DNA from 2 places in the Pseudomonas sp. YA1 genome. Region 2 is predicted to be linked to the other one. Evidence: riboswitches for the same ligand, from Rfam matches in the RefSeq annotation. Region 2 holds a riboswitch; the other holds the start of a gene.
What was found. A riboswitch is a leader RNA that binds a small molecule or an ion and turns the genes downstream of it on or off. The one in region 2 is predicted to bind manganese.
Positions count from the first base shown of each region.

Region 1 (4,641 bases), on a different contig from region 2:
GGCAACTGCAAGCCCTGCCCGGCGGCCATCTGCTGGACTTCGGCTGCGGTGCCGGGGTACTCGGGGCGGCTCTCAAGCGTCGCTACCCCGCCAGCCGCCTGAGCCTGCTCGATGTCGACGCCTTCGCTGTCGAGAGCAGCCGACTGACCCTCGCCGCCAACGGCCTGGACGGCGAAGTGATCGCCGCCGACGGCATCGACGGCGCGCCGCGCGAACTCGCCGCGATCGTCAGCAACCCGCCCTTCCACCAGGGCGTGCACACCGACTACCAGGCCTCCGAGCGCCTGCTGCAACGCGCCGCCGAGCACCTGGCGCCGGGCGGCGAACTGCGCCTGGTCGCCAACAGCTTCCTGAAGTACCCGCCGTTGATCGAACGCCACCTCGGCCCCTGCCGGACACTCGCCGAAGGCGACGGTTTCCGCATCTACTCCGCCCGTCGCTCCTGATTTCTGCCTGGAACCCTGTGAATGAAGCTTTTCCTCTCCCTGCCCGCACGCCCGCAGCCAGACCCTTCCGTGGCCACCCGCCGGGAGGCCGCCGATGACTGACCTGAACGCCAGCCAGGGCCAGCAATTGCGGCGGGTGCTCAAGCCGCGCCACCTGAACATGATCGCCATCGGCGGCTCCATCGGCACCGGGCTGTTCGTCGCCTCCGGGGCCACCGTGGCCACCGCCGGGCCCGGCGGTGCGCTGCTTTCCTACGCCCTGATCGGGCTGATGGTGTACTTCCTCATGACCAGTCTCGGCGAAATGGCCGCCTACATGCCCGTTTCCGGCTCGTTCTGCACCTATGGCAGCCGGTTCGTCGAAGATGGCTTCGGTTTCGCCCTCGGCTGGAACTACTGGTACAACTGGGCGGTGACCATCGCCGCGGAGCTGGTGGCAGCGCAACTGGTGATGAGTTTCTGGTTCCCCGAGGTGCCGGGCATCTACTGGAGCGCGATCTTCCTGGGCATCATGTTCGGCCTCAACGTGATTTCCGCGCGCGGCTTCGGCGAGAGCGAATTCTGGTTCGCCCTGATCAAGGTAGTCACGGTGGTGATCTTCATCGGCGTCGGCCTGGCGACCATCTTCGGCATCATGCATGGCGTGGAGTCGCCCGGCTTCAGCAACTTCACCATGGGCGACGCGCCCTTCGTCGGCGGCTTCCAGGCAATGGTCGGGGTGGCGATGATCGCCGGCTTCTCGTTCCAGGGCACCGAACTGATCGGCATCGCCGCCGGTGAATCGGAAAATCCGCGGAAGAACATCCCGATCGCCATTCGCCAGGTGTTCTGGCGCATCCTGATGTTCTACATCCTGGCGATCTTCGTGATCGGCATGCTGATTCCCTACACCGACCCGAACCTGCTGAAGAACGATGCCAGCGACATCAGCGTGTCGCCCTTCACCCTGCTCTTCGAGCGCGCCGGCTTCGCCGCGGCGGCCGGGGTGATGAACGCGGTGATCCTCTCGGCGATCCTCTCCGCCGGCAACTCCGGCATGTACGCCTCGACCCGGATGCTCTACAACCTCGCCCTCGAGGGCAAGGCACCGCGCCTGTTCTCCCGTGTCTCGCGCAGCGGCGTGCCACGCAATGCGCTGTACGCCACTACCCTGGTCGGCGCCCTGTGCTTCCTCACTTCGGCCTTCGGCGACAGTACCGTCTACACATGGCTGCTGAACACCTCGGGCATGTGCGGCTTCATCGCCTGGCTGGGCATCGCCATCTCCCACTATCGCTTCCGCAAGGGCTACCTGGCCCAGGGCGGCCGCCTGGAAGACCTGCCCTACCGGGCCAAGCTGTTCCCCTTCGGCCCGCTGTTCGCCTTCGCCCTGTGCATGGTCATCACCCTCGGGCAGAACTACCAGGCGCTGGTGGGCGAACGCATCGACTGGATCGGCCTCCTCGCCACCTACATCAGCCTGCCGCTGTTCCTGGCGATCTGGCTGGGATACCGCTGGAAGAAGCGCGCGCGCTTCGTTCGCTACCACGAAATGGACGTCAGCCCGACCAATACCTGATTCACCCTGCCGCCCAGCGATTCCTCGCGGATCGCTGCGGATGCCGGCACGTTTCCTTGCGATCAGGCTCCCTCGCCGCCCTCCCGGACGAAAGTTTCCGTCCCGGGCTTGCCCAAGCCGCCCGGCTTGGGCAGAATGCGCCCCGTCCTAGGGGAGTAGTCTCCCGCGAGCGCCGCACCGGCCTCGCCCGGCACGCGTCAACACACTTGGTCCGCAGACCATGGCGCGCGCGGCCCAAGCCTGCCCAGACAGGCCAAGGGTTTGACAAGACCTATGACACGCACGATCTGACCCGGGGCGGGCAGATGGCGCGTGTCATGGTGATTGGTCGACCCGCCCCTTAGGAAGCCTGATGGAATCGCTGTTCGTCCCTACCCTGATCGTTGCCCTCGCGGAAATCGGCGACAAGACCCAGTTGCTGGCGCTCCTGCTCGCGGCGCGTTTCCGCAAGCCGTGGCCGATCATCGCCGGCATCGTCGCCGCCACCCTGGCCAACCATTTCGCTGCCGGCGCGGTGGGCGCCTGGGTCGCCAGCTTCTTCTCGGAAGCTACCCTCAGCTGGATCCTCGCCGCCTCCTTCATCGCCGTCGCCCTGTGGACGCTGGTACCGGACAAGCTCGACGACGAAGAGTCCGGACTGAAGAAATACGGCCCCTTCCTCACCACCCTGATCGCGTTCTTCCTCGCCGAGATGGGCGACAAGACCCAGGTCGCCACGGTCATGCTGGCCGCCCAGTATCCGCATTTCTGGCTGGTGGTGATCGGCACCACCCTGGGCATGCTGATCGCCAACGTACCGGTGGTACTGATCGGCAACCTGGCCGCCGACAAGCTGCCGCTGACCCTGATCCGCCGCCTGGCCGCGGCCGCCTTCGCCGCACTTGGCCTGTACGCCGCCTGGCACGCCGCGCAATTGACCGGCTGGCTCTGAAGGACTGCGCCGCCGGGCCCGGGATGGCTGGGCGGCCAATGCAAAATGCATGGGAACGGCTACAGTTCAGGCAGGCACCGGATGCCTGCCCCACCACTCGCCCACGAGAGCCGGAGATGCCCTCACACGACCTGAAACGACTCGCCCGCCATCATATCGAGCTGTCCTGGAACAAGGGCCGCATGGCGTTGGTGGAGCAGTTGCACAGCAAGGATTTCCTCTACAAAAGCTCGTTCATCGGCCATCCCCTGGATACTGCCGGCTATATCCGCCTGCTGCAGGACATCCGCACGGCGATGCCGGACCTGGAGGTCGTGGTCGAAGACTGCATCGGCGAGGAACGCAAGGTGTTCACCTGGAGCACGCTGATCGGCACCATCGTCCGGCCGACCCTGGGCTATCCGGCCAGCGACAAGGTGCTGAGCATTTCCGCGATGGGCTTCTGGGTGTTCAACCCGCAGGGCCAGTTGCAGGAGCTGTGCACCATGTTCGACATGGAGAGCTTTCGCGCTCAGCTGGGACTGCAGACCCGACCCTTCGCGGAAAAAACGCTGCCCTAGCCAACCGTCCTAGGCGTTGAAATAGCCGTTGTCGCGGAACCAGTCGATGGCGCGCAGCAGGGTGTCGTCGAGGGCGGTGGTGGAGAAGAAGCCGAGTTCCTCGCGGGCCTTGCGTCCATCGAGGAACTGCCCGCCAGCCATCACCTCGATGGCGGTTTCGTCGAGCAGCGGCAACTGGCCGCTGACCCGGTAGCGCAGGCGGCCCAGGGTGGCCAGCGCGCGAGCCATGGCCATCGACATCGGCTGCGGCGCAGGCTGGCCGAGCAGCTCGGCGATACGCCGGGTCAGGTCGGCCATTTCCAGGTTGTGCCCGGTCAGCAGGTAGCGCTCGCCGATACGCCCGCGCTCAAGGGCCATCAGCAGGCCGCGCCCGGCTTCGGCGGCATCGATGACGTTACGCTGGCCGGCGACGTAGTGGGTCATCTCGCCATTGCCGATGGCGGTGATCACGCGCCCGGTGGTCGGGCCGATGTCCAGTTCGCCGAGTACCATGCCGGGGATCCCGATCACCACCGGCAGGCCGTTGCGCGCCTGCTCCCGGGCCTGCTCGTCGAGCGCCCATTTGCACAGCACGTAGGAACTCTTGCCGCTCGGCAGGCTGTCGTAGAACAACCCCTCGTGGCCCGGTAGTCCCTGGGGATGCCGGGGCATGGCATATGCCGAACCGACGTAGAGGATGCGCGGCACCCTGGCCTGCAGGCAGGCGGCATAGAACGGGTTGGTCTGGCCCAGCGCGCTGGCCACTTCCTCCTGCCAGCGGCGCGGCCGCGAAGGATAGTAGCCGGCGCTGAAGATCACCCCGTCGAGGCCGCGCAGGGCGCGTTCCAGGCCGGCGTGGTCGAGCATCTCGGCGACCCGGCACTCGGGCTCCAGATAGGCGAGACGCTGGATCTGCGAAGAAGGACGGTGGATCAGCACCAGATCGTGACCGGCGGCCCTGATGGCGCGCGCGGCGTGATGTCCCAGCAGGCCGGTGGCTCCGAGTACGGCGTATTTCACATGAGCTCCAGGGCGTGAGAGTGGCTGTTCGTCCACGGGTCCCGCAAGCGGGTCGGCCAGCAGTCTAGGCCGAACGCCGGCGAGATACCAAACAGCAGGTTACGGAAATACACAACAGGCGTTTCCGATGGTAAGCCTGTCGGCGCG
Region 1 covers NZ_JBZWBG010000018.1:127,329-131,969, forward strand. Annotated here, with positions in the region: gene AC4OR5_RS24035 (methyltransferase) at 1-446, shown strand, start outside; gene AC4OR5_RS24040 (amino acid permease) at 541-2,004, shown strand; yybP-ykoY riboswitch at 2,143-2,267, shown strand; gene AC4OR5_RS24045 (TMEM165/GDT1 family protein) at 2,357-2,935, shown strand; gene AC4OR5_RS24050 (nuclear transport factor 2 family protein) at 3,052-3,495, shown strand; gene AC4OR5_RS24055 (NAD-dependent epimerase/dehydratase family protein) at 3,505-4,530, opposite strand.
Region 1: another riboswitch for manganese. It lies ahead of AC4OR5_RS24045 (TMEM165/GDT1 family protein); the one in region 2 lies ahead of mntP (manganese efflux pump MntP).

Region 2 (4,641 bases):
GCCACCTCGACCTGCACAGCCGCCACTCCAGCATCGACCTGCCGCAACTGGCCGGCTGGGCTGCCGCGCTCGGCGCCAGCGCCGCGCTACAGGACTGCATGCGCGCCGCCAACACCAGCCAGCAGGCGCTGGCCCAGGCACACGCCGAGGGCGTGGCCCTGGGCGATGCGGTCTGCACCCACGCCCTGCGCTTCGCTCGCGGCATCGTGCCCGCCGAGGTCGCGCTGGAAGTCTTCGCCATCGACCGCCAGGGCAACCTGGTCGGCCAGGCCTGCGAGGAGCGCTGATGAAACGCCTGTTGCTGCTCGGCGGGATCGGCGAGGCCCTGGCCCTCGCCCGCCGGCTCGGCCCGGCGCATCTCTACAGCCTCGCCGGGCTGGGCAAGGTGCCCGGCGACCTGGCCTGCCGGGTCCGGGTCGGCGGCTACGGCGGCGCCGAAGGGCTGGCGGCGTTCATCGACGAGCAGGGCTTCGACCTGCTGGTGGACGCCACCCACCCCTACGCCGCACGGATCAGCCAGAACGCCGTGCGCGCCGCGCGACTGGCCGGAGTGCCCTGCTGGGCGCTGCGCCGGCCCGGCTGGCAGGCCGGGCCCGGCGACGACTGGCGCGAGGTAGCCGACTGGCGCGAGCTGATCACTGCCCTCGCACCCTTCCGCCGTCCGCTGTTCACCCTCGGCCGCGAACCGCTGGAGCATCTCGGCCAGGTCCCGCCGCACCAGCACTGGACCGTGCGCTGCCTGCAAGGCCAGCCGGCCGCGCCGCGCGCCGAGGTGATCGGCGCGCGCGGGCCGTTCAGCCTGGATGGCGAACGGGCGTTGTTCGAGCGCCTCGCCTGCGACGTGCTGGTGAGCAAGAACAGCGGTAGCCAGGCCACCGAGCCGAAGCTCCAGGTGGCGCGGGAAATGGGCCTGCCGGTGCTGGTCCTGGCACGTCCGGCGCTGCCGCCGGCGGACCGCGAGTTCGCCGACGGCGAGGCGCTGCTGGCGGCAATCCGCGATTGGGAAAGCGCCTGAAGCGAACGCCCACCCACTCGCCGCGACCTGTCCCGCCCCGTCTCCGATGCCGCTCACGCCGCGCTGAGATGCTCGTAGAGAATGGTCGCACCGACCAGGATCAGCACCACCCCGCCGACCATCTCCGCGCGCTTGCCGGTCACTGCGCCGAGCGCCCGGCCGAGCATGGTGCCGAGGGTGACCATGGTCATGGTGGCCAGGCCGATGGCACCGGCGGCGAGGAAGATGTTGACGTCGACGAAGGCCAGGCCGACGCCCACCGCCAGCGCGTCGATGCTGGTGGCCAGCGCCGTCACCGCGAGAATCCAGAACGAATGCTGGCCGGGCTTTTCCTGTTCCGTCGCATGATCCGCGCGCAGGCCGTTGTGGATCATGTGCAGGCCGAGCAGCACCAGCAGGACGAAGGCGATCCAGTGGTCCCAGTCGGCGACGAACTGGCTGGCGGCCTGGCCAAGCAGCCAGCCGACCAGAGGGGTGATCGCCTCGATCACGCCGAAGATTATCCCGGTGCGCAGCGCCTCCGACAGGCGCGGCCGATCCAGGCTGGAGCCCTTGCCGATGGCCGCGGCGAAGGCATCGGTGGACATGGCGAAGGCGAGGAAGATCAGGGAAACGGGATTCACGCGGATACTCCAGCCGGGCATGAGTCAACGACATGACCCCGCGGCCCGGCTTCGGCGCAGGAATGTCGTTGGTCTCACCAATCCGGATGGATGCGCTGGCCATGGCGGGTTGCCAAGAATGTTGACCAGCGCGCCGTCAACGGGTGACGGCAGGCTACTCCCCAAGGAAGGCCGGCAGCATAGCAGGCCGGCGTGAAGAAAATGTGATGACCCGGGAAGCTGCGCCAGGGCGTGGGGTCCGGCGAAGAAAGACTGCACGGGAGAACTGTTATAGTATAACATTTTATTCAATCCAGATCGTTCAAGGCTTGACTGGAAACGGTGCGGATGTTCCCATCCGGGCCGTTCCAGGTGCCTCCTGCCGCCGCGCAGGAGGTGAAACGGGAAGCCGGTGCGTCACTTCGGTGATCAGTCCGGCGCTGCCCCCGCAACGGTAAGCGAGCGAAATCCTCTTCAGGCCACTGTGCTCCGGCATGGGAAGGCGAGGATTTCACGACCCTCGCAAGCCCGGAGACCGGCCTGCAACGCCCTGTTGGCACACCCGCGGTGGGCGGGAGCGAGCCGGTTGTTCGAGGCGCTGTCGCGCCTGCGATTTCCTGCGCGTTCCGTCCTGCCCGGTCATGAGATGGAACGCCCATGCCCCGCTTCAGCCGTTTGCGCACCGAGCCTTTCGCCCTCGGCCTATCCACCAGCCTGCTGCTGGTACCGCCCGCCCTCGCCGAAACCGAGGAAGCCGCCCTCGCCCTGCCCAGCCAGTTGGTCAGCGTTCGCCAGGACCCCGCCGAACTCGACCACATCGATCTCGCCACGCCGGTCAGTGCCGGTTCGCGCCTGGGCCTCAGCGCCCTGGACACCCCGGCGAGCACCAGCAGCATCAGCGGCGAGGAAGTTCGCCGGCGCAACAACCCCAGCGTCCAGGCCGCCGTTACCCGCAGCCCCGGCATCAGCTTCATCGGCACCCCCGGAGATGGCGGTACCGGCCTCTCGGCGCGCGGCTTCAGCGGCCACGCATCGGTGATGCAACTGTTCGACGGTACGCGCCTGTACACCGGCATGGGCACGGTGAACTTCCCCAGCGATCCGTGGATGGTCGAGCGCATCGACGTGATCCGCGGCCCGGCCTCGGTGCTGTACGGCGAAGGCGCCACCGGCGCGGTGATCAACGTGGTGCCGAAGAAGCCTTTCGCCGGCGAGATCCGCAACCACCTGCGCCTCGGCTACGGCTCCTACGACAACCGCCAGTTGGCCCTGGACAGCGGCGGCTCGCTGACCGACAGCCTCAGCTACCGGCTCAACCTGAACCAGCAGCAGAGCCACGGCTGGATCGACCGTGGCGACTCGCGCAACCTGGGCATCAGCGCGGCGCTGCGCTGGCAGGCCAGCGACGATCTGGCCTTCACCCTCGCCCACGACTATGGCGACCAGGAGCCGATGAACGACTTCGGCACCCCGCTGGTCGGCGGCAAGTACCACAAGCGCCTGCGCGAGAAGAACTACAACGTGCGCAACGACGTGCAGCGCTACAACGACCAGTGGACCCGCCTGACCAGCGACTGGAGCCTTTCCGACAGCGTCACCGCGAGCAACCAGCTGTACTACATCAAGGCCCGCCGTCACTGGCGCAACGCCGAAACCTACGAATGGGACGTCCCGCGCGAAGAGCTGTTGCGCAGGGACTACCTGCGCATCAGCCACGAGCAGGAGCAGATCGGCGACCGCCAGACCTTCGCCTTCCAGCACGCCCTGTTCGGCCTCGACAGCCGCACCCTGGTCGGCGCCGAGTACAACCGCATCCGCTTCCGCCTGACCAACAACTCGCCCTATACCGATGTCGGCGGCGACTACATCGACCCCTGGCACCCCGCGCCTGGCTACTTCGAAAGCCGCTCGCCCTACCGGCCGCACTCGCGCAGCCAGACCCGCACCTTCGCCCTGTTCGCCGAGAACCGCCTGCAGCTCAACGAGCGCCTGTCGCTGGTGACCGGGGTGCGCCGCGACCAGAACCATATCGACCGCGACGACCTGCGCGCCGGCACCCGCAGCGACCGCAGCCTGCAGGGCGGCAACTGGCGCGCCGGGCTGGTCTTCGCGCTGACCCCGGAACTGTCGCTGTACGGCCAGTACTCCACCAGCGAGGACGGCGTGAGCAACCTGATCACCCTCAACGCGGCCCAGCAGCAAATGGACCTGACCCACTCGAAGCAGACCGAGGTCGGCCTCAAGCAACTGTTCCCGGACGGTCGCGGCGAATGGACCCTGGCCGCCTACCATATCGTCAAGAAGAAGCTGCTCAGCGCCAACCCGCTGCCGCCGCACGACGCGCAGCAGGTCGGCCAGCAGAGTTCGGACGGCCTGGAGGCCAGCCTGGAACTGAACCTGGCCCAGGACTGGCGGCTGTCAGCGAACGCCGCGCTGGTGCGTGCCGAATACGACGACTTCGACGAAACGATCGACAAGCAGACCTACTCGCGCAACGGCAACCGCCCCAGGAACGTGCCACGGCGCACCGCCAACCTCTGGCTGGACAAGTCCTTCGCCGAGACCCTGCGCGTCGGCGCCGGGCTGCGCTACGTCGACCGGCGCTACGCCGACGCCGCCAACCAGGCCAGCCTGCCCGGCTACACGGTGGTCGACGCCAACCTGGGCTGGCGGGTACGGCCGGACCTGACCCTCGGCCTTGAGCTGTACAACCTGTTCGACCGCCAGTACGCCCTGGCTGACAACAACAACGGCCAGCAATGGATCATGGGCCAGCCGCGCTCGTTCAACGTCACCGCCGACTTCAGTTTCTGAAGCCGGCACCGCGGCAATCGTCTCTGCTGAACCACCGGACCTGCGAGTAGCCATGTCGTCCCTTCACCTCGATGCCCTGCACTGGTCGCCCGACGCCTCCACCGAGTTGCTGCGCGGCGTGCACCTGGAAGTCCCGGCCGGCAGCTTCGTCGGCCTGATCGGCCCCAACGGCAGCGGCAAGACCAGCCTGCTGCGCTGCGCCTTCCGCTA
Region 2 covers NZ_JBZWBG010000003.1:209,396-214,036, reverse strand. Annotated here, with positions in the region: gene AC4OR5_RS05305 (cobalt-precorrin-5B (C(1))-methyltransferase) at 1-287, shown strand, start outside; gene AC4OR5_RS05300 (cobalt-precorrin-6A reductase) at 287-1,015, shown strand; gene mntP (manganese efflux pump MntP) at 1,069-1,638, opposite strand; yybP-ykoY riboswitch at 1,647-1,813, opposite strand; cobalamin riboswitch at 1,971-2,175, shown strand; gene AC4OR5_RS05290 (TonB-dependent receptor) at 2,275-4,431, shown strand; gene AC4OR5_RS05285 (ABC transporter ATP-binding protein) at 4,484-4,641, shown strand, end outside.